Regions from separate parts of the Massilia sp. DJPM01 genome, predicted to be linked through region 1. Evidence: predicted binding sites of a transcription regulator. Region 1 holds the regulator's gene; each other region holds the start of a gene.
What was found. Region 1 encodes sigma-54, which starts transcription at its own class of promoters, with help from an activator protein. Its sites were predicted from a motif close to TGGCANGNAANCTGCTTT; they were not measured.

Region 1 (4,512 bases):
GGAAACAGGCCGATATTCACCTCGGGCATGGCCATCTTGGTTTTCTCGGTGACGATGCGGATGCGGCACTCGGGACCGCCCTGCGCAATGCCCATGCCGCCGCCCATCACCACGCCATCCATCAGCGCGATATATGGCTTCGGGTAAAAATGAATCAGGTGATTGAGCGCGTATTCTTCGGTGAAAAAATCTTCCAGCAGCGCGCTGCCGCCCATCGGCGTGGCATGGCCGCAATCGTGGAAAAAGCGGATATCGCCGCCGGCGCACAGCGCTTTGTCGCTGCTGCTGCCAATGACCACGGCATCGATGGCGGGATCAATACGCCATGCGCTTAACACCTCAGTGAGCTCGCGCACCATCGCCAGCGACAGCGAATTGAGGGCCTTGGGACGGTCGAGGGTAATCATGCCGGTACGGTTGGCAACGCGGGTCTGGACGAATTCGCTCATGGCTGGCTGATGGAAGAGGAAAAGAGCGCTATTTTATCGCGCATGGATGCAAAAAGGGCGCCACGCGGGCGCCCTTTGGCGAGTGGGACGGGGCCTGCTTATGCGGCCGACGGCGTCTCTTCTTCAGGCATCTCTTCAGGCAGGTGCTTGATGGCCTGGTGATTGTGGTCCTGGATCTTGTTTTTGTACTTCATGACCTGACGATCCAGTTTGTCGATCAGGGTATCGATGGCGGCGTAGAGATCGTGCGACAGGCTTTCCACATACACGGTTTTGCCCGACAGGCGCAGGTTGATCTCGGCCTTTTGACGTTTTTCTTTTTCCGTCAGATTGTCGACGGTGAGGATGACTGCAATATCGATCACTTGATCGAAATGGCGCCTTACGCGCTCAAGCTTGCTTTGTACGTATTCACGGATGGCTGGCGTTACTTCAAGATGATGTCCACTGATTGTGAGATTCATACATACACTCCTAATGATAATGGCACTTCTTGTTACTATCGGTTCGTACGCATGGCAGCGCAGAGGAACAGCGTTATTACTGCACGGACGATCTGGTCATGCTGGTCCGAAAAATTGCCAATCGATTAATGGGTTTAATGGTATTCAACTCCTTCATTTTTGTACCCGAGCAACTTTCCCTCGTGTAGAACCAAGTGTATCAGTTATTCGGCATAGCACAAGGTAAGCACAAAGACGCCAGGAATCAAGGGGAAATAGGCGATATATTCGCTGCGGTATATCCTCGCGATACCGCGGGGATCGGAAAGTAGCAGGTATGTAAGTCGATATATATAAGACAACGGACTTCCCCTACAATCGCTTCCCCCGCCAATTTCCCGATGCCGATATGTTCAAACGCTCCGCCTTCATCTCCCTGCCGCGCCTGCTCCTGGCCGGCGCCCTGTGCGCCAGTGCCCCAGCCTTTGCCGCCCTCAGTTTCGACCTGAGCGTCGCCACCAAATACAAGGTCGCCTCGCACGGCGACAATCCGCCACCGGACGAGGTCAAGCAGTACAAGGTTTTGCTGGGCGAACGCTATTTGTCGGTGAGCAGCGCGGGCGAAACGATGATTTACGACCTGGCGAACCGGCGCCGCTATCAGATCGACCTGGCCAGTGGCAGCTATGTCGACTACTCGCTGTTCGATGGCGTCGGCTTTCGCATGCAGGAATTGAAAAACCGGGCTTCCATGAACAAGGCCCTGATCATGGCCAACGTCGAACCGCCCTCGTTCGACCCGGTCTTCGACGAGCATAATTTGTCGATCACGTCGGCGCCACGCAAGCTGTCCGAATCTACCGAGGCCGGCGCCACCGTGCTGGCGGTCGACGGCAATCCCTTGGCGCACATCCCTGCCGGCGGCACCCGCGTCAACGCCGGCGACGCGGCCCTGTTCGAGCGCATGATGCGCTACCGTTTCGGCGGCCATCCGCTGGTGCTGGCGCGCCTGGCCAGCGAAAAGCGCGTGCCGGCCGGCTTCGTGATGCACCACAAGCAGGTCGGCCACAGCCAGACGCGTACCTATACGGTCAGCGCGCTCAGGCAAAGCGCTCCGGCCAGCTACGACCTCAAGCCGTACAAGCCGCGCGCGGCAGCGGCTAACGAACTCGATCAGCTGCTCGACAAGGCGCAGGCGAATGCGGCCCCGCCGACGGCGGCAACCAGGCAAGCGTTCGAGACCGGGATCGCACAAGCGTTCGCCGACAAGCGCGCCTTCGACGCCATGCTCGGCATGTCCGAATTGGCGTTTGTCAGCGGTGATCCGATGAAAATGCCGACCCCGGAGCAGAAGGTGCTGCTCAACGCCGACCCGCAAGTGCGCGCGTTTGCGGCGGCGATACGGTCCAAGGGGAAGGCGGAGATGGAGGCGGCGCTCGCCACGCTGCAGGAACTGCGCAAGCTCAACACCCACAAACAGCACATGCTGGCGTTGTTTGAAGCAAATTGGCGCGCCAAGCTGGGCGACGTACGCGGCGCGCTGCCGCTGTACGCCAGCGTCTTGCGCGCCAATCCGGCGCTGGCCGGAGCCTACAAGGATATGGGCGACGCGCTGTTCAAAAGCTATGACATGGCGCGTGCCTGGCGCAGCTGGGACGCCGGCCGGCGCATGGCGCCGGGGCTGGAACAGTTCAAGGCGGTCAACCAGTACGAACAGCTGCTGCTGCGCGAGCACCCGGAGTTTTTCTAGGCACCGCGCAACCCTGAACGCCCTACAGGCACTTGCGCAGGGCGACCGGCGGAATCTTGAGCGCTTCGCGGTACTTGGCGACCGTGCGGCGCGCGATCACCATGCCCTGCTCGCCCAGCATGTCGGCGATCTTGCTGTCCGACAGAGGGCTTTTGGGATCCTCGGCGCTGGTCAGCTGCACGATCAGCGCGCGGATCGCCGTCGATGACGCTTCGCCGCCCGCTTCGGTGGCCACGTGGCTGCCGAAAAAATACTTCAGCTCGAACATGCCGTGCGGCGTCATCATGTACTTTTGCGTGGTCACGCGCGAGATCGTACTTTCGTGCAGCCCGAGCGTGTCGGCGATTTCGCGCAGCACCAGCGGACGCATCGCCACCGCGCCGTGCGAGAAGAAATTGCGCTGGCGTTCGACGATCGCTTCGGCCACCCGCAAGATGGTATCGAAGCGCTGGCGCATGTTCTTGATCAGCCACTTGGCTTCCTGCAGCTGCGCGCCCATCTGCCCTTCGCCCTTGCCCTGCTTGAGCAGCGCGGCGTACATGCTGTTCACGCGCAGGCGCGGCATGACGTCGTTATTGAGCATCACCGACCAGCCGTTTTTCGCTTTGCGCACGATCACGTCCGGCACCACGTAGTCCGACACGTCGGACGCGAACTCCGCGCCCGGATGCGGATTGCACTGGCGGATCACGGTCTGCGCCTCGCGCAAGTCCTCGTCGTCGCAGTCGAGCGCTTTTTTCAGCTTGTTGAATTCGCGCTGGGCGAACCAGGTCAGATGGTTCTCGACGATGGTCAGCGCCATGCGCCGCGTCACCAGCGCCACGCCCGGCATGCGCCGGATCTGCAACGCCAGGCATTCGGACGCATTGCGCGCGCCCACGCCGATCGGGTCGAAACTTTGCAGCAGCGCCAGCGCGGTGCGCAATTCCTCGATTTCGATTTCCAGCTCGGGCGGCATGCGCTCGTGGATCTCTTCCAGCGTTTCGGTCAGGTAGCCATTGTCGTCGACGGCGTCGACGATCAGTTCGACCAGCGCGCGGTCGCGCGGCTCCAGCACGGTCACGCGCATCTGCTCCATCAGGTGCTCGCGCAAGGTGGTGGCGGACGCTTCGAGCTGCGGGCGCGAATCCTCGTCGTCGGAGGTCTTGGCGCGGCCGAGGTCGCCCCATTCGCCATCGTTGTCGCTGCTGCTGGCCGGGCTATCCGCCTCGCCGCCCTCGAAGCCTTCGCCTTCGGCCGGCGCCGGCGCATCCTGCGCCCCCGGCTCGGGCGCCGCTTCGGTCGGCGTCGAGGTGCTGCTGATGGCGCCATCACCGAGCAGGCGCACCGAATGATCGAGCGGATCGTCGAGCCGTTCGAGCAGCGGATTGTCGCTTAACAGCTGTTCCAGTTCCTGGTGCAGTTCCAGGGTCGACAACTGCAGCAGCCGGATCGACTGCTGCAGCTGGGGCGTAAGGGCGAGGTGCTGGGAGGTGCGTAGTTGAAGGGACTGTTTCATGCCTACATCCGGAAATGTTCGCCCAGGTAGACCCGGCGCACGGATTCATCGGCGATGATGTCGTCGGGTCGACCGGAGGCGAGCACCGCACCCTGGTTGATGATGTAGGCGCGGTCGCAGATGCCCAGCGTTTCGCGCACGTTATGGTCGGTGATCAGAACGCCGATGCCGCGCTGCTTGAGGAAGCGCACGATGCGCTGGATCTCGATGACGGCGATCGGATCGACCCCGGCGAACGGTTCGTCGAGCAGCACGAAGCGCGGGTTGGTCGCCAGCGCGCGCGCGATCTCGACCCGGCGCCGCTCGCCGCCCGACAGCGTCATGGCCTGGTTTTCGCGCAGTTTTTCAATTTGCAGGTCGGCCAGCAGGGTG
Region 2 (4,512 bases), on a different contig from region 1:
GCAGCGCCTGAGGCTGGAAGGGCGCTGTATCGCGCTGGCCACGGAAGCGCTGGCAAGGTTCGCACCCGCGGCCGACGCGGCGCCGCCATTGCGGGCGGCGGACCGGCGCCGGCTGGCGCGGCTCGAGGAGCTGCTGCGCAGCGATGCCGGCGCGCAGCTGTCGATGGCCGCTATCGCGCGCGCGCTGGGCACCAATCCCAGCTCCCTGCAGTCGCTCACGCAGCGCGAATGGGGCACCAGCGTCTTCGGCCGCCTGCGCCTGCTGCGCATGGAGCAGGCGCGCCTGCTGCTGGCGGGCGGCGCCGGCGTGGCACAGGCGGCGCGGGCGGCTGGCTACGCGGCGGCGAGCAATTTTGCCACGGCATTCAAGAAACAGTACGGCGTCAGCCCCCGCCACGCCCATACCTTGCGCTGAAAGGCAGGCACCCGCTCGCCAAGCGAGGTCATGCCCGCTTGCTTCGCGTCGATAGCGCCGGCCCTGGCGTGCCATCGCCGCCGCAGGCAAAAAAAAAGCAGCCGGATGGTTTCCGGCTGCGGGCATGTGGTGCCGGTGTTCGAGGTCACCGGACTAACCTGTGGCAAATGCAGGGGCATGTCACCGACATCACCAGAATAAGCCAGTCAGATGACCGCAGCATGACGTACGGCTAACGGGACGCGAGCGCGCCGCGTTCTTGCCGGCGTGCTGCGCATCGCCTCAGGCCAGGCTGATGGCGTCGAAACCCTGCGCTTCCGGCGGCCCCGCCAGCAGGGGCATGACCGCGACGATCGGGCCGCGCAAGGCGGGGGCGCTGTCGCCGGCGAGGCGGTCGGCTTCGGTCTCCCACAAGGTAATCGACATGCCTTTGCCGCTGCCCGGATCGGTCAGGAGAAAGGTTGCCTTGAAGCCTTGCAACTGTTGAAGAACCGGCAGCACCGCATCGTTGTACAGCGCGACGACTTCGCCGATTTTTTCCGGCTTGGCTTGAACATGGGTAACTCTTGCAAACATGGTGTGCTCGTTGGGATGAAAAACGACCGGACGGGCTTGCTGCGCCCGAACCATACAGTGTGTATGGTTGAACTATACACGATGTTTGCGCGTTGTCGGGTTTACTGGCGGTAAGCTATGATGCGGACGCATCGAACCGCATGCAGCGGCGCCTTCCCAGGCGCCGGCGTCGTATTTTTTCGGAGTCGCCATGCCGTCCCCCCGTTCCGCAGGACAAAATCGTTTATCGCGCGAGGCCTGGCTCGACTTTGGCCTGGCTGTGTTGCGCGACGACGGTCCGCACGCCTTGAAGGCCGATCCGCTGTGCAAGCGCATGGGGGTGAGCAGGGGGAGTTTCTATTGGCATTTCGAGAGCGCCGGCAGCTTTGCGCTGGCGGTGCTCGAGCGCTGGGAATCGATCGCCACCGACCAGATCATCCGCGCCATCGAAGAGGCCGAAGCCGATGCGCTGGCGCGGCTGCGTTGCCTGTTGACGAAGGTGGGGGAACTCGATATCGGCCTGTATCAGGCCATCAGCACGCTAGGCGCGCAAGACCCGGGCGCGGCCCAGGTGCTGCGCCGCGTGCATGAGCGCCGTGTGGCGTTCGTGGCGAGCCTGCTGGCGGCGCTCGGTTTCGACGCGGCCGAGGCAGCCACGCGGGCACAACTGATCTATGCCTGGGCCATGGGCGAACTGCTCACGCGCGAACCGGGCCGGCATGCCTTTTCGGCAGCCCAGATCGATGCGGTCGAGCGCCTGCTGATCCGGCGCTAGCCCAGACGCAGCTCAGGGCTGCGGTTTGGTGGTTACCAGGCGTTCTTCGAGTTCGGTGACGCGCTGTTCCAGTGCTTCGAGCTTGGCGCGGGTCTTGGCCAGTACCTGGGCCTGGATATCGAATTCCTCGCGCGTGACCAGGTCGAGCTTGGAAAAGCCCTGGGTCATCATGCTCTTGACGTTCTTCTCGATATCCTTGGCCGGCGAACTCTCGATGGCCTGGTTGATCTTGCCCTGCAAGTCGTTGAAAAAGCTGTTCATGTCCATCGCAATCCTCGTGAAATCGGTAGCGCACCGCAGCGGTGCGGCAGGTGGGCCAGTTTGGTGCATTCGCGCCGGCCGCGACCGGAATCGCGGTTGTTTTACTGTTTATTAACAGCAAGTTGGGGCCGCCGGGCGCGAAAACAAGTTGCGCCCTAGCGCAATCGTAGCTGGCATGACTTCTGCTACTGGATAAGCAGTGTGCATGCGCCAAGCTTCATTTTAAACCCCAACCGCCGTCTCTGTTAAAAAACCATAAGGGAACCGTCATGAATAAGCTGTCCACCCGATTGTCTCTCGCCGCCGCGCTGACCCTGGCGCTGGCTACCCTGGGAGCGCCGCTGGCCCAGGCTGCCGAAGAGCCCGTGCCCGACAATGTGGTGAGCTTCAACGCCGCCCTGACCAGCGACTACCGCTACCGCGGCCTGTCGCAAAGCCGCATGAAGCCGGCCGTGCAGGGCGGGGCCGACTACACCCACAATCCGAGCGGCGCCTATGCCGGCGTATGGGCCTCGACCATCAAGTGGACCCGTGACCTGGGCGGCGACGGCAATGTCGAAATCGACCTGTACGGCGGCAAGAAGGGGGAAATTACCAAAGGCGTCAGCTACGACGTGGGCGGCTTGTACTACGGCTACCCGTCCAATGGCCTGCATCCGAACGCCAACACGTTCGAACTGTACGGGCAGGTCGGCATGGGTCCGGTCTCCCTGAAGTATTCGCATTCGACCACCAATCTGTTCGGCACCACCGACAGCAAGGGCAGCGGCTACCTGGATTTGAGCGCCAATCTCGACCTGGCCACCGGCCTGGTGCTCAACCTGCACGTGGGACGCCAGCGCGTGGCCCACAACGATGCACTCAGCTACAACGACGCCAAGATCGGCCTGACCAAGGATGTCGGTTTTGCCACGGTCGCGCTGGCCGTCATCAGCGCCAATACCGACATGTATGTCAGCCCGGTCAACGGCAAGGACCTGGGCCGTTCCCGCGCCGTGCTGACCGTGTCAAAAACTTTCTAAGAGGCCAGGTATGAAAATGATCACCGCCATCATCAAACCCTTCAAGCTGGACGAAGTGCGCGAAGCGCTGTCGGCCATCAATGTGCAAGGGATTACCGTTACCGAAGTCAAGGGCTTCGGACGCCAGAAAGGCCATACCGAGCTGTACCGGGGCGCCGAGTACGTGGTCGATTTCCTGCCCAAGACCAAGATCGAAGCGGCCGTGGACGACGCCATCGTCGAACAAGCCATCGAAGCCATCGAAGGCGCTGCGCGCACCGGTAAGATTGGCGACGGCAAGATTTTTGTCTATAACCTGGAACAGGTGGTGCGGATCCGCACCGGCGAAACCGGTAACGAAGCACTTTAAGCTGAGGGGAACACTGATGAATAAAACGATAACAAAGTGGCTCGCCGGACTAGCCGTCCTGTGCGCAATCGGCGGCGTGTTGCCGGCCTCGGCCCAGGACGCGCCCAAGCCGGACACGACGGCAGCAGCCGTCGCGCCGGTCGAGGCACCCGCCACCGCGGTGGCCACGCCCGCCGCCAGCACGGCCAGCACGGCCAGCGTCGCCGCGCCCGCCGCCGCGCCCGCACCGGTGCCGCATAAAGGCGACACCACCTGGATGTTCATTTCCACCGTGCTCGTGATCCTGATGACGATTCCCGGGCTGGCGCTGTTTTACGGCGGCCTGGTGCGCACCAAGAACATGCTGTCGGTGCTGATGCAAGTATTCGTGGTGTTTGCGCTGATCATCGTGCTGTGGTGCATCTACGGCTATTCCGTTGCCTTTACGCCGGGGAACGCCGTGATCGGCGGCTTCGACCGGGCTTTGCTGTCCGGAATCTATGATCCGGCCAAGGGGGCGTTTGCCTACGCCGCCACGTTCAGCAAGGGCGTGGTCATTCCGGAGTTCATTTATGTGGCCTTCCAGGGCACGTTTGCCGCGATTACCTGCTGCCTGATCGTCGGCGCCTTTGCCGAGCGCATCAAATTTGGCGCCGTGATCGCCTTCATGGTGCTGTGGTTCACCTTCGGCTACCTGCCGATCGCCCACATGGTCTGGTTCTGGACCGGTCCGGATGCCATCACCGACGCCGCCACCCTGGCATCGGAAACCGCGAAAGCCGGCTGGCTGTTCCAAAAAGGTGCGCTCGATTTCGCCGGCGGCACCGTGGTGCACATCAATGCGGCGGTCGCCGGCCTGATGGGCGCCATCCTGATCGGCAAGCGCGTCGGCTACGGCCGCGAAGCCATGGCCCCGCACTCGCTGACCATGACCATGATCGGCGCCTCGCTGCTGTGGGCCGGCTGGTTCGGCTTCAACGCCGGCTCGGCCCTGGAAGCGGGCGACATCGCCGCGCTGGCCTTCATCAACACCCTGCTGGCCACCGCCTGCGCCACCCTGTCGTGGGTATTCGGCGAGTGGATCACCAAGGGCAAGCCATCGATGCTGGGCGCCGCCTCCGGCGCGGTGGCCGGCCTGGTGGCGATCACCCCGGCG
Region 3 (4,512 bases), on a different contig from region 1:
ACAAGCGGCGATCACCCGTGGTAAATTACAATTGTAACTAAAAGTAAGTATTCTGGCGCAAGCCCCGCAACTTCACAGGCACCCCACATGCATCAAACCAGGCGTCGGCACGTTCACGCCGTTTTCACCCTTGCCGCCCTAGCCGGAACGCCGGCCTTCGCACTCGAGACCCAGGCCAGCGGGCGGATCGGCTTCGGCGCGAGCTTCCGTACCGAGGAGTCGGCGCCGCACTTGCTGGTTCCGTACAACGCGTCGGAGGTGGGCCTGTCCGGGGTCGCCAGCGGGGGCCAGAACAGCGACGACGCCAACCTGAACTTCCGGCGCGGCGATGCCGTCTCGCGCGCGCTCAAGGGCTATCTCGACCTGACGGCGCGCGAGGGCGGCTTCAGTGCGCTGCTGCGGGTCAAGGCCTGGCACGATTTCGCCTTGAGCGGCCATCCTCGTGCCTGGGGCAACAGCATCAACGGCTACACCGCCGGGCAGCCGCTCGACGATGCCGGTGGCGCGCGCCTGTCGCGCTTTTCGGGCGTGGCGCTGGGCGATGTCTTTGTTCAGCACAGCGTGCAGGCCGATGGCGTGCGCGTGCTCGGGCGTCTTGGACAGCAGTCGCTCGCGTGGGGTGAACGCAGCGGTTTTCCCGGTGGCCTGTCCGCGATCAATGCGGTCGACTTCCCGGCCCGGCGCCGCCCCGACGCCGTGCCGCAGGAAGCCCTGGTGCCGGCGCCCATGCTGTTCGCGCGCGCCGAGGCGGACAACGGTGTCGGGGTCGAAGGCTTTTACCAGACCCGCTTCCGGCCATCGGCGGTGGACCTGTGCGGTACCTTCTGGGCCACTACCGACTACGTTGCGCAAGGCTGCGACCATGCCCTCACCGGGCCGATGCCGATTAGCGACCGGGCGCGCCTGGCGCGCGGCGCGTTCGTCAAGCGCATGGACGATCCGGCCCCCGCCGGCGACGGCCAGTATGGCGCCGCCCTGACCTGGAAGTCGGTGCCGCTGGCGCTGGACGTGGGCCTGTACCATGCGCGCTACACCAACCGCAGCCCGCTGCCGGGCGCGCGCAAGGCGCAGCGGACCGGCGCCGGCTTGATCGCGGGCGACCCGGATGGCAAGAACATGCGCTACTTCACCGAGTACGTGGGCGGCATCGCCATGACCTCGCTGACGCTCGCGCACCGGCGCGCGCACGGCAGCCTGTTCGGGGAGCTGACCTACCGCCCCAAGCAGCCGATCCAGCTGCCGCCCGGGGATTTCTTGCCGGCCTTTGTCAATCCCGCTGTCGTTACCTTGCTGCGCAAGGAGGTCGATGCGCTCGCGCCAGGCGCGCTGTATCACGCCTACGACCGCTATCGCACCTATCAGTTGCAGGCCGGGGTGCAGCAGGACTGGCCGCTGGTGGCCGGGATTGCCATCAGCACGCTGGGCGAAGTGGTGCTCAAGCGCGTGGCCGGACTGCCCGATCCGTCGGTGCGCCGTTACGGCCGCGCCGACCAGTATGGCAATGGCCCCGTTAACGGCGCCTGCCCGGTCACCAGCAGCAATGCTGCCCGCCAGTGCAGCGCCGACGGCTATGTGAGTCCGAGCGCCCATGCCTACCGGGTGCGGGTGGACGCGCGCATGGCGCAGGTGGTGAAAGGGCTGAACCTGCACGCATGGGCGCAGCTGCAGCATGAAGTGAAGGGATGGTCGTACGATTTTCTTCTCAACGAGGGTCGCCGCACCATGAACGTGGGCCTGCGCATGGAATTGTTCAAGCGCTACGTGGCCGAGGTGGCGTACCAGCCGGTCTGGGGTGGCGTCTACAACACCCAGGTCGACCGCGATGTGGTGTCGGTGTCGATGGCCGTCAAGTTCTGACGACACGCCGTACGCACCGATCCGGTGCGCATGCGCCGTGGCGGTGCGCCTGGTCACCGTTCGCGGGCGCGCCGCACCGTGAGCGTGCCTCGCGCGCTGGCACGCATCCTGCTCTTTAGGCAGGTATGCGAGATTGCCACCAGACCGATCCTACCCACAGTGCATGGCACGCCAGCCTGCGGCTGCGCTTCGCCGGCGATGCGGGCACCACGCGCCTGATGGAGCGTGTCCACAGCGGGCCGCTGCGCGTGCAAAAGCCGCTGTATCCGGAAGGTCCGCGCATTTGCCACGCCATCATCGTGCATCCGCCCGGCGGCGTGGTGGGCGGCGACCGGCTGTCGGTCGGCATCGGCGCGGGTGCCGCGACCCACGCCTTTCTCACCTCGCCCGGCGCCGCCAAATGGTATCGCGCCAACGGCAAGGTTTCGCGCCAGGAGGTGCTGATCGACGCCGGCGCCGGCGCGGCGGTCGAATGGATGCCGCAGGAAGCGATTTTCTTCAACGGCGCCCGCGTGGCGCTGGAACAGCGGGTCGAGCTGGCGGCGGACGCCAGCTACATCGGCTGCGACATCCTGTGTTTCGGCCGGCGCGCCTCGGGCGAGACTTTTGATAACGGCACCATCAGCCAGCACACCCAGATCCGCCGTGGCGGCAAGCTGCTGTGGTGGGAGCAGGGCGCGCTGCACGGCGGCAGCGCGGCCATGCACAGCCCCCTGGGCCTGAACGGCGCCAGCGTCTGCGCCACCCTGGTCGGCGTGGGCAAGCCGGCCGGCGGTGCGTTGATCGACGCCATGCGCGCGCTCGATCCGGCGCTAGCCATCACGCAAATCAAATCGGTGTTCGTCGCGCGCTACCTGGGCAACGACAGCGAAAGCGCGCGCCGCGCCATCTTCAGCGTGTGGCAGTTATTGCGTCCGCACCTGCTCGGGTGCGCCGCGCCGCTGCCGCGCATCTGGAATACCTAGACAAGAGAGCACAATCCATGGACCTGACCCCGCGCGAAAAAGACAAGCTGCTGATCTTCACCGCCGCCTTGCTGGCCGAACGGCGCATGGCGCGCGGCCTCAAACTCAATTATCCGGAAGCGGTGGCCCTGATCAGCGCGGCCATCATGGAGGGCGCGCGCGACGGCAAGACCGTCGCCCAGCTGATGTCCGGGGGCGCCGCCATCCTGACCCGCGCCGACGTCATGGACGGCATCGCCGAGATGATCCCGGATATCCAGGTCGAGGCGACTTTCCCGGACGGCAGCAAGCTCGTGACCGTCCACAACCCAATTCCCTGAGGGCCGACATGAGCATGATACCCGGCGAATACCTGCTGGCCGACGGCGACATTGAAATCAACGCTGGCCGCGCCACCCGCACCGTGGTGGTGGCAAACAGCGGCGACCGGCCGATCCAGGTCGGCTCGCACTTCCACTTTTTCGAGGTCAATACCGCGCTGCGGTTCGCGCGCAGCGCGGCGCTCGGCATGCGCCTCAATATCGCCTCCGGCACCGCCGTGCGTTTCGAGCCCGGCCAGCAGCGCACCGTGGAACTGGTGGCCCTGGGCGGCGAGCGCATGGTGTTCGGCTTCAACGGCCTGGTGATGGGCGAACTGCCGCCGCACGGAGGCAACTAGCATGCCCTCGATCAGCCGCCGCGCCTACGCCGACATGTTCGGCCCCACCACGGGCGACCGCATCCGCCTTGCCGACACCGACCTGTTCATCGAGATCGAACGCGATTACGCCATGTATGGAGAGGAGGTCAAGTTCGGCGGCGGTAAAACCATCCGCGATGGGATGGGCCAGTCGCAGCGGCTGCACGCAGGCGTGATGGATACCGTCATCACCAACGCCGTCATCGTCGACCACTGGGGCATCGTCAAGGCCGATATCGGCCTGAAAAACGGCCTGATCGCCGCTATCGGCAAGGCCGGCAACCCGGATGTGCAGCCCGGCGTGACCATGGCCATCGGCGGGGCCACTGAAATCATCGCCGGCGAAGGCCTGATCGTCACCGCCGGCGGGGTCGATACGCACATTCACTTCATCTGTCCGCAGCAGATCGAAGAAGCCTTGATGAGCGGGATCACCACCATGATCGGCGGCGGCACGGGGCCGGCGACCGGCACCGCGGCCACCACCTGCACGCCCGGTCCCTGGCACTTGCACTCGATGCTGGGCGCGGCCGACGCCTTTCCGATGAACCTGGGCTTCATGGGCAAGGGGAACGTGAGCCTGCCAGGACCGCTGGAGGAACAGGTGCTGGCCGGTGCCATCGGCCTGAAACTGCACGAAGACTGGGGCAGCACCCCGGCCGCCATCGACAACTGCCTGGCGGTGGCCGAGCGCATGGATGTGCAGGTGGCGCTGCATTCCGATACCCTCAACGAAGGCGGCTTCCTGGAGACCACGCTGGCCGCCTTCAAGGACCGCACCATCCATACCTTCCATACCGAAGGCGCGGGCGGCGGCCATGCGCCGGACATCATCGCTGCCGTCGGGCAGGACAACGTGCTGCCCTCGTCGACCAATCCGACCCGCCCGTTCACCGTCAACACGCTCGACGAGCACCTCGACATGCTGATGGTATGCCACCACCTCGACCCGGCCATTGCGGAAGACGTGGCGTTCGCCGAGTCGCGCATCCGGCGCGAGACGATAGCCGC
Region 4 (4,512 bases), on a different contig from region 1:
GCGTAGGAGCAGCCGTGCGACTCCTTTTCGCCGATGATGTGGGCCTGGTCGCGCGTGGCCTGGTAGTTGACCAGGATGCCGTCCTTGATGATGTCCCAGCGCTTGCACGCCACGCCTTCGTCGTCGTAGCCGACCGCGCCCAGCGAGCCTTGCGTGACCTTGTCGGCCACGATGTTGACGCGCTCGGAGCCGTACTTGAATTTTTTGGTTTCCCACTTGTCGAGCGTGGCGAAGCTGGTGCCGGCGAAATTGGCCTCGTAACCCAGCACGCGATCGAGTTCGGTCGGGTGGCCCACCGATTCATGGATCGTCAGCCACAGGTGCTCGGGCGAGAGCACCAGGTCGTATTTACCCGGCGCGACCGACTTGGCGGTCAGCTTTTCCTTGGCCTGGCGTCCGCAGGCGCGCGCGTCTTCGATCAGGTCATACGAATTCTTGTACAGGGTGCACACGCCGCCGGCGGCCTTGATCTTGTCATCAAAGCGCGCATCCAGGTATTCGTAGCCCATGCCGACCGGCGTGGACAAGCCCTGGCGCGAGCGGAATTTGTTGGTGGCCTTGTCGACGGCGGTGGCGAACACCGGCATCCACATGCGGTGCACGTCCTGGTCGATGTAGGAGCCGTCGGTCGAAGCGTAGTATTTTTGCTGGTTCACCTGGAACATCAGCGACTGCATGAAGCTCGCGCCGCCGTCCATGCCGGCCTTGTTGGCGGCGATCAGCAGCTCGGCTTTTTCCTTGATGGGGACCGTGCGCCAATCCTTCTTGATCGGGGTGGCCCAAGCCACTTCGCCCACGCCCTTGACGCTTGCCAGGCGCACCGGTTCGGATTGCAGCTTGGCGTTGGCCTTGGCGATGGCGACCGCCTGGCGCGCGGCGCCGGCCACCGCGTCGGGCGACATGTCGGAGGTCGCGGCGAAGCCGTAGGCGCCGTTGCACAGCACGCGCACGCCCACGCCGGCCGATTCGGTATTGGTCACGCTTTCGACATTCAGGTCACGCGTGGTGATGAACTGGTTCAGGTAGCGGCCGATGCGCACGTCGCAATAGCTGGCGCCGGCGCCGGTGGCGGCATTGAGGGCGATGTCCGCCAGGGTTTTCTTGAACTTTGCCGCGAGGGGATTGAGTAATTCTTCAGCGGCGATGGCGTTGCCGAAAACCGGCACCAGCATCGTGCCCAATGCAAGGCCGCTGATATTGAGAAAAGCACGTCGTTCCATAGTATCTCCTAACACTCACCACGAAGGTAGCGGCTCGCAGGACTGAGCGCCCGCTCTTGTTTTACCGCTCACTGAACCATCTCAACTACTGATATGAATGAAAAAATCAGAAAGAACCATACCAGCAAAATGGCCAAAAGAATACGCAAAGATTGTGCCACTGGCTAAGTCCTTGATTCGGGAATCCGGGAGTGTCCGGCGGACGGTGTCCGCACTGTCCGAAGCAGTGTCCGCACGCTGTGGCGGACAGTATGTACATATGAGATTCGGCTTGACCTTCAAGCGCGCATACTCGATCATCGCGCTAGCCGGCGATGCCGTATCGCCCGCCGCAGCTTTCCCCCGCAGTACACACCAATACCGGAGACGAAAACACATGAAACGACTGATCCTGGCCACGATGCTGGCCGCCGGCATGGCCGGCGCGGCCCACGCCGATGACGCCCTCAAGGCGGCCATCGCCAACAAGGACCGCACTCCTGCCAACGTCGCGCGCGACGGCGCCCGTCATCCATACGAAACGCTGGCTTTCTTCGGCATCAAGCCGAGCATGACCGTGGTCGAGCTGTCGCCGGGCGGCGGCTGGTACACCGAGATCCTGGCGCCCTACCTGCGCGAGAAGGGCAAGCTGATCGCGGCCGGCGAGTCGCCGACGTCGGCCAAGGAAGGCGCGCGCAAGTACGCCGCCAACCTGACCAAGAAGTTGGAATCGAATCCGGCCATGTTCGACAAGGTCCAGCGCGGCGTGTTTGAAGTACCGACCGCGTACGACTTCGCCAAGCCGGGCAGCGTGGACATGGTGGTCACCTTCCGCAATATCCACAACTGGACCGGCAATGGCGACGACAAGGTCAAGGAAGTGTTCAAGAAGGTGTACGACAGCCTGAAACCGGGCGGCGTGTTCGGCGTGGTCGATCACCGCGCGCCGGCCGGCAAGGCGGTCGACGGCAGCAACGGCTATCTGCAGGAAGCGTACGTGATCAAGATGGTCGAAAGCGCCGGCTTCAAGCTGGCCGCCAAGTCGGAAGTCAATGCCAATCCGAAGGACAAGGCCGACCACAAGAATGGCGTATGGGCGCTGCCGCCGGTACTGGCCAACAAGGATGTCGACCGCGAGAAGTACCTGGCGATCGGCGAGAGCGACCGCATGACGCTCAAGTTCGTCAAGCCTTGACAGGTGACCACGGCTCCGCAAGGGGCCGTTTTTTTGTCTGCCGCTTCGCCTCCTGGGCGCTGGAGCGGCGCGCCATGCGCGTGTATGATTGACGCTCATCGCTCCCTCCCCCAACAAGAAATTACCCAATGAACATATCGCGTATCGCCGTTGCCGCTGCACTTGCCGTGGCAAGCCTGCTGGCCCATGCCGCCCAAGACGCCACCAGCACCGCGTCGCCGGCCGCGCCGGTGGCCGCCATTCCCGCCAATCTGGAAAACTCGGTCGTCAAGGTGTTTGCCACGCTGCGCCGTCCCGATCCGTACAAGCCGTGGACCAAGGCCTCGCCGCTCGAGGTGACCGGCTCCGGCGTCGTCATCGACGGCAAGCGCATTCTGACCAACGCCCATGTGGTCGGCTATGCCAGCCAGGTCCAGGTGCAGGCCAGCCAGGCCGGCGGCAAGGTGTCGGCCACGGTGGTGGCGGTCGCGCGCGGGATCGACCTGGCCATCCTCAAGCTCGACGACGAATCGTTCTTCGACACCCACGCGCCGGTCGCGCGCGCCAGCGTGCTGCCGGAGGTGCGCGACCAGGTATTCGCCTACGGTTACCCGACCGGCGGCACCTCGCTGTCGATCACCAAGGGCATCATCTCGCGCATCGAATTCGCCAACTACAGCATGGGCACCACCGGCCTGCGCATCCAGGTAGATGCCGCCATCAACCCTGGCAACAGCGGCGGCCCGGCCATCGCCAACGACAAGATGGTGGGCCTGGCCTTCGGCGGCGCCGCCAACACGCAGAACATCGGCTACATCATCCCGAACGAGGAAGTGGACCTGTTCCTGCGCGATGTCGCCGACGGCAAGTATGAAGGCAAGCCATCGCTGACGGACGAAGTGCAGACGCTGGAAAACCCGGTCCTGCGCGAATTCCTCAAGCTCGGCAAAGATGTCGTCGGCGCCGTGGTGCAGCGCCCCAACCAGAACGACGCCGCCTATCCGCTCAAGGAATGGGACGTGATTACCCATATCGGCGATACGCCGATCGATAACCAGGGCATGGTCAAGCTGGGCACCAATCTGCGCGTGCGCTTCCAGTACCGCGTGCAGCAGGTGACGAAAGATGGCGCGGTGCCGCTGACGATTGTCCGCGCCGGCAAGAGCATGAACGTCAAGGTGCCGGCCGTGGGCGGGCGCAAGCTGCTCATTCCCGACTTGAACAACGGCTACCCGTCGTACTTCATCTATGGCCCGATCGTCTTCTCGCGCGCCAGCACCGACTTCCTGGCCTTCCTCAACTCAAACGTGACCAACATGGCGGCGGCCAGCTACATGGCCAACCCGCTGGTGACGCGCCGCGGCGAGCCGCCAACGCCGGAGCGCCAGGAACTGGTGGTGGTCAGCTCGCCCTTCTTCCCGCATAAATCGGTGGCCGGCTACTCCAACCGTTTCGGCTCGGTGATCTACTCGGTCAACAAGGTTCCCGTGCGCAGCCTGGCCCACATGGTGCAGCTGCTGCGCGACGCAAAGGATGAGCTGATCGTGCTGCACTTCGACCAGCGTGGCGGCGAAAACATCGTCGTGCGACGCAAGGAGATGATCGACGCCACCGAAGGCATCCTGTCCGATAACGGCATCCGCCTGCAGGGCAGCCAGGACATGATGGATGTCTGGAACCGCAAGTAAATCGTCGTTCATCCGCCGCTGAGCGGGATGCATTGCAAATGATAATGATTCTTGTTATCATCTGACACCCGCCAGCAAGTGTTCCTTCCCGACGCACCCGCGTCGCCAGGTCCGAGAGCCAGCCTGACACTCTCCGACCCGGACCACCATGACCACTTCGACCCCGATGCCGGCACGCGCTCCTGCGCGCCGGCCCGCTGCCGCACCACTGCGCCGTGTTCTCGGCACCACCCTCAATGCCACGCTGCTGGCCGTGATCGGCACCAGCGCGGCGCATGCGCAAAGCCTGCGCGAGCCGCAGCAGTTGTCCGGCATCGTCGTCACGCCCGCGCGGGACAAGGCGCCCGCTGCGCTGCAAGGCAGCGTGGCTGTCATCAGCGCCGCTGAACTGACGCGCCGCAACGCCGGCGACATGAGCGCCATCGCGCGCTACGAGCCGCTGGTGGCAGTA

Region 2: PO883_RS26780 (TorF family putative porin) is a predicted target of sigma-54. The motif match lies at 2,178-2,195, and genes of this name have one in related genera.
Region 3: PO883_RS23510 (urease accessory protein UreD) is a predicted target of sigma-54. The motif match lies at 1,955-1,972, and genes of this name have one in related genera.
Region 4: PO883_RS16800 (TldD/PmbA family protein) is a predicted target of sigma-54. The motif match lies at 1,363-1,380, and genes of this name have one in related genera.

The regions. Positions count from the first base shown of each region.
Region 1 is NZ_JAQOZV010000003.1:114,793-119,304, forward strand. It holds gene PO883_RS03120 (enoyl-CoA hydratase/isomerase family protein) at 1-449, opposite strand, end outside; gene hpf (ribosome hibernation-promoting factor, HPF/YfiA family) at 548-913, opposite strand; gene PO883_RS03130 (hypothetical protein) at 1,302-2,642, shown strand; gene PO883_RS03135 (RNA polymerase factor sigma-54) at 2,665-4,140, opposite strand; gene lptB (LPS export ABC transporter ATP-binding protein) at 4,143-4,512, opposite strand, start outside.
Region 2 is NZ_JAQOZV010000054.1:1,879-6,390, reverse strand. It holds gene PO883_RS26800 (helix-turn-helix domain-containing protein) at 1-415, shown strand, start outside; gene PO883_RS26795 (antibiotic biosynthesis monooxygenase) at 698-991, opposite strand; gene PO883_RS26790 (TetR/AcrR family transcriptional regulator) at 1,182-1,745, shown strand; gene PO883_RS26785 (accessory factor UbiK family protein) at 1,758-2,012, opposite strand; gene PO883_RS26780 (TorF family putative porin) at 2,276-3,028, shown strand; gene PO883_RS26775 (P-II family nitrogen regulator) at 3,039-3,377, shown strand; gene PO883_RS26770 (ammonium transporter) at 3,394-4,512, shown strand, end outside.
Region 3 is NZ_JAQOZV010000042.1:26,622-31,133, reverse strand. It holds gene PO883_RS23515 (DUF1302 domain-containing protein) at 88-1,857, shown strand; gene PO883_RS23510 (urease accessory protein UreD) at 1,983-2,822, shown strand; gene PO883_RS23505 (urease subunit gamma) at 2,840-3,142, shown strand; gene PO883_RS23500 (urease subunit beta) at 3,157-3,480, shown strand; gene ureC (urease subunit alpha) at 3,482-4,512, shown strand, end outside.
Region 4 is NZ_JAQOZV010000024.1:59,213-63,724, reverse strand. It holds gene PO883_RS16800 (TldD/PmbA family protein) at 1-1,220, opposite strand, end outside; gene PO883_RS16795 (class I SAM-dependent methyltransferase) at 1,597-2,394, shown strand; gene PO883_RS16790 (S1C family serine protease) at 2,523-4,061, shown strand; gene PO883_RS16785 (TonB-dependent receptor domain-containing protein) at 4,210-4,512, shown strand, end outside.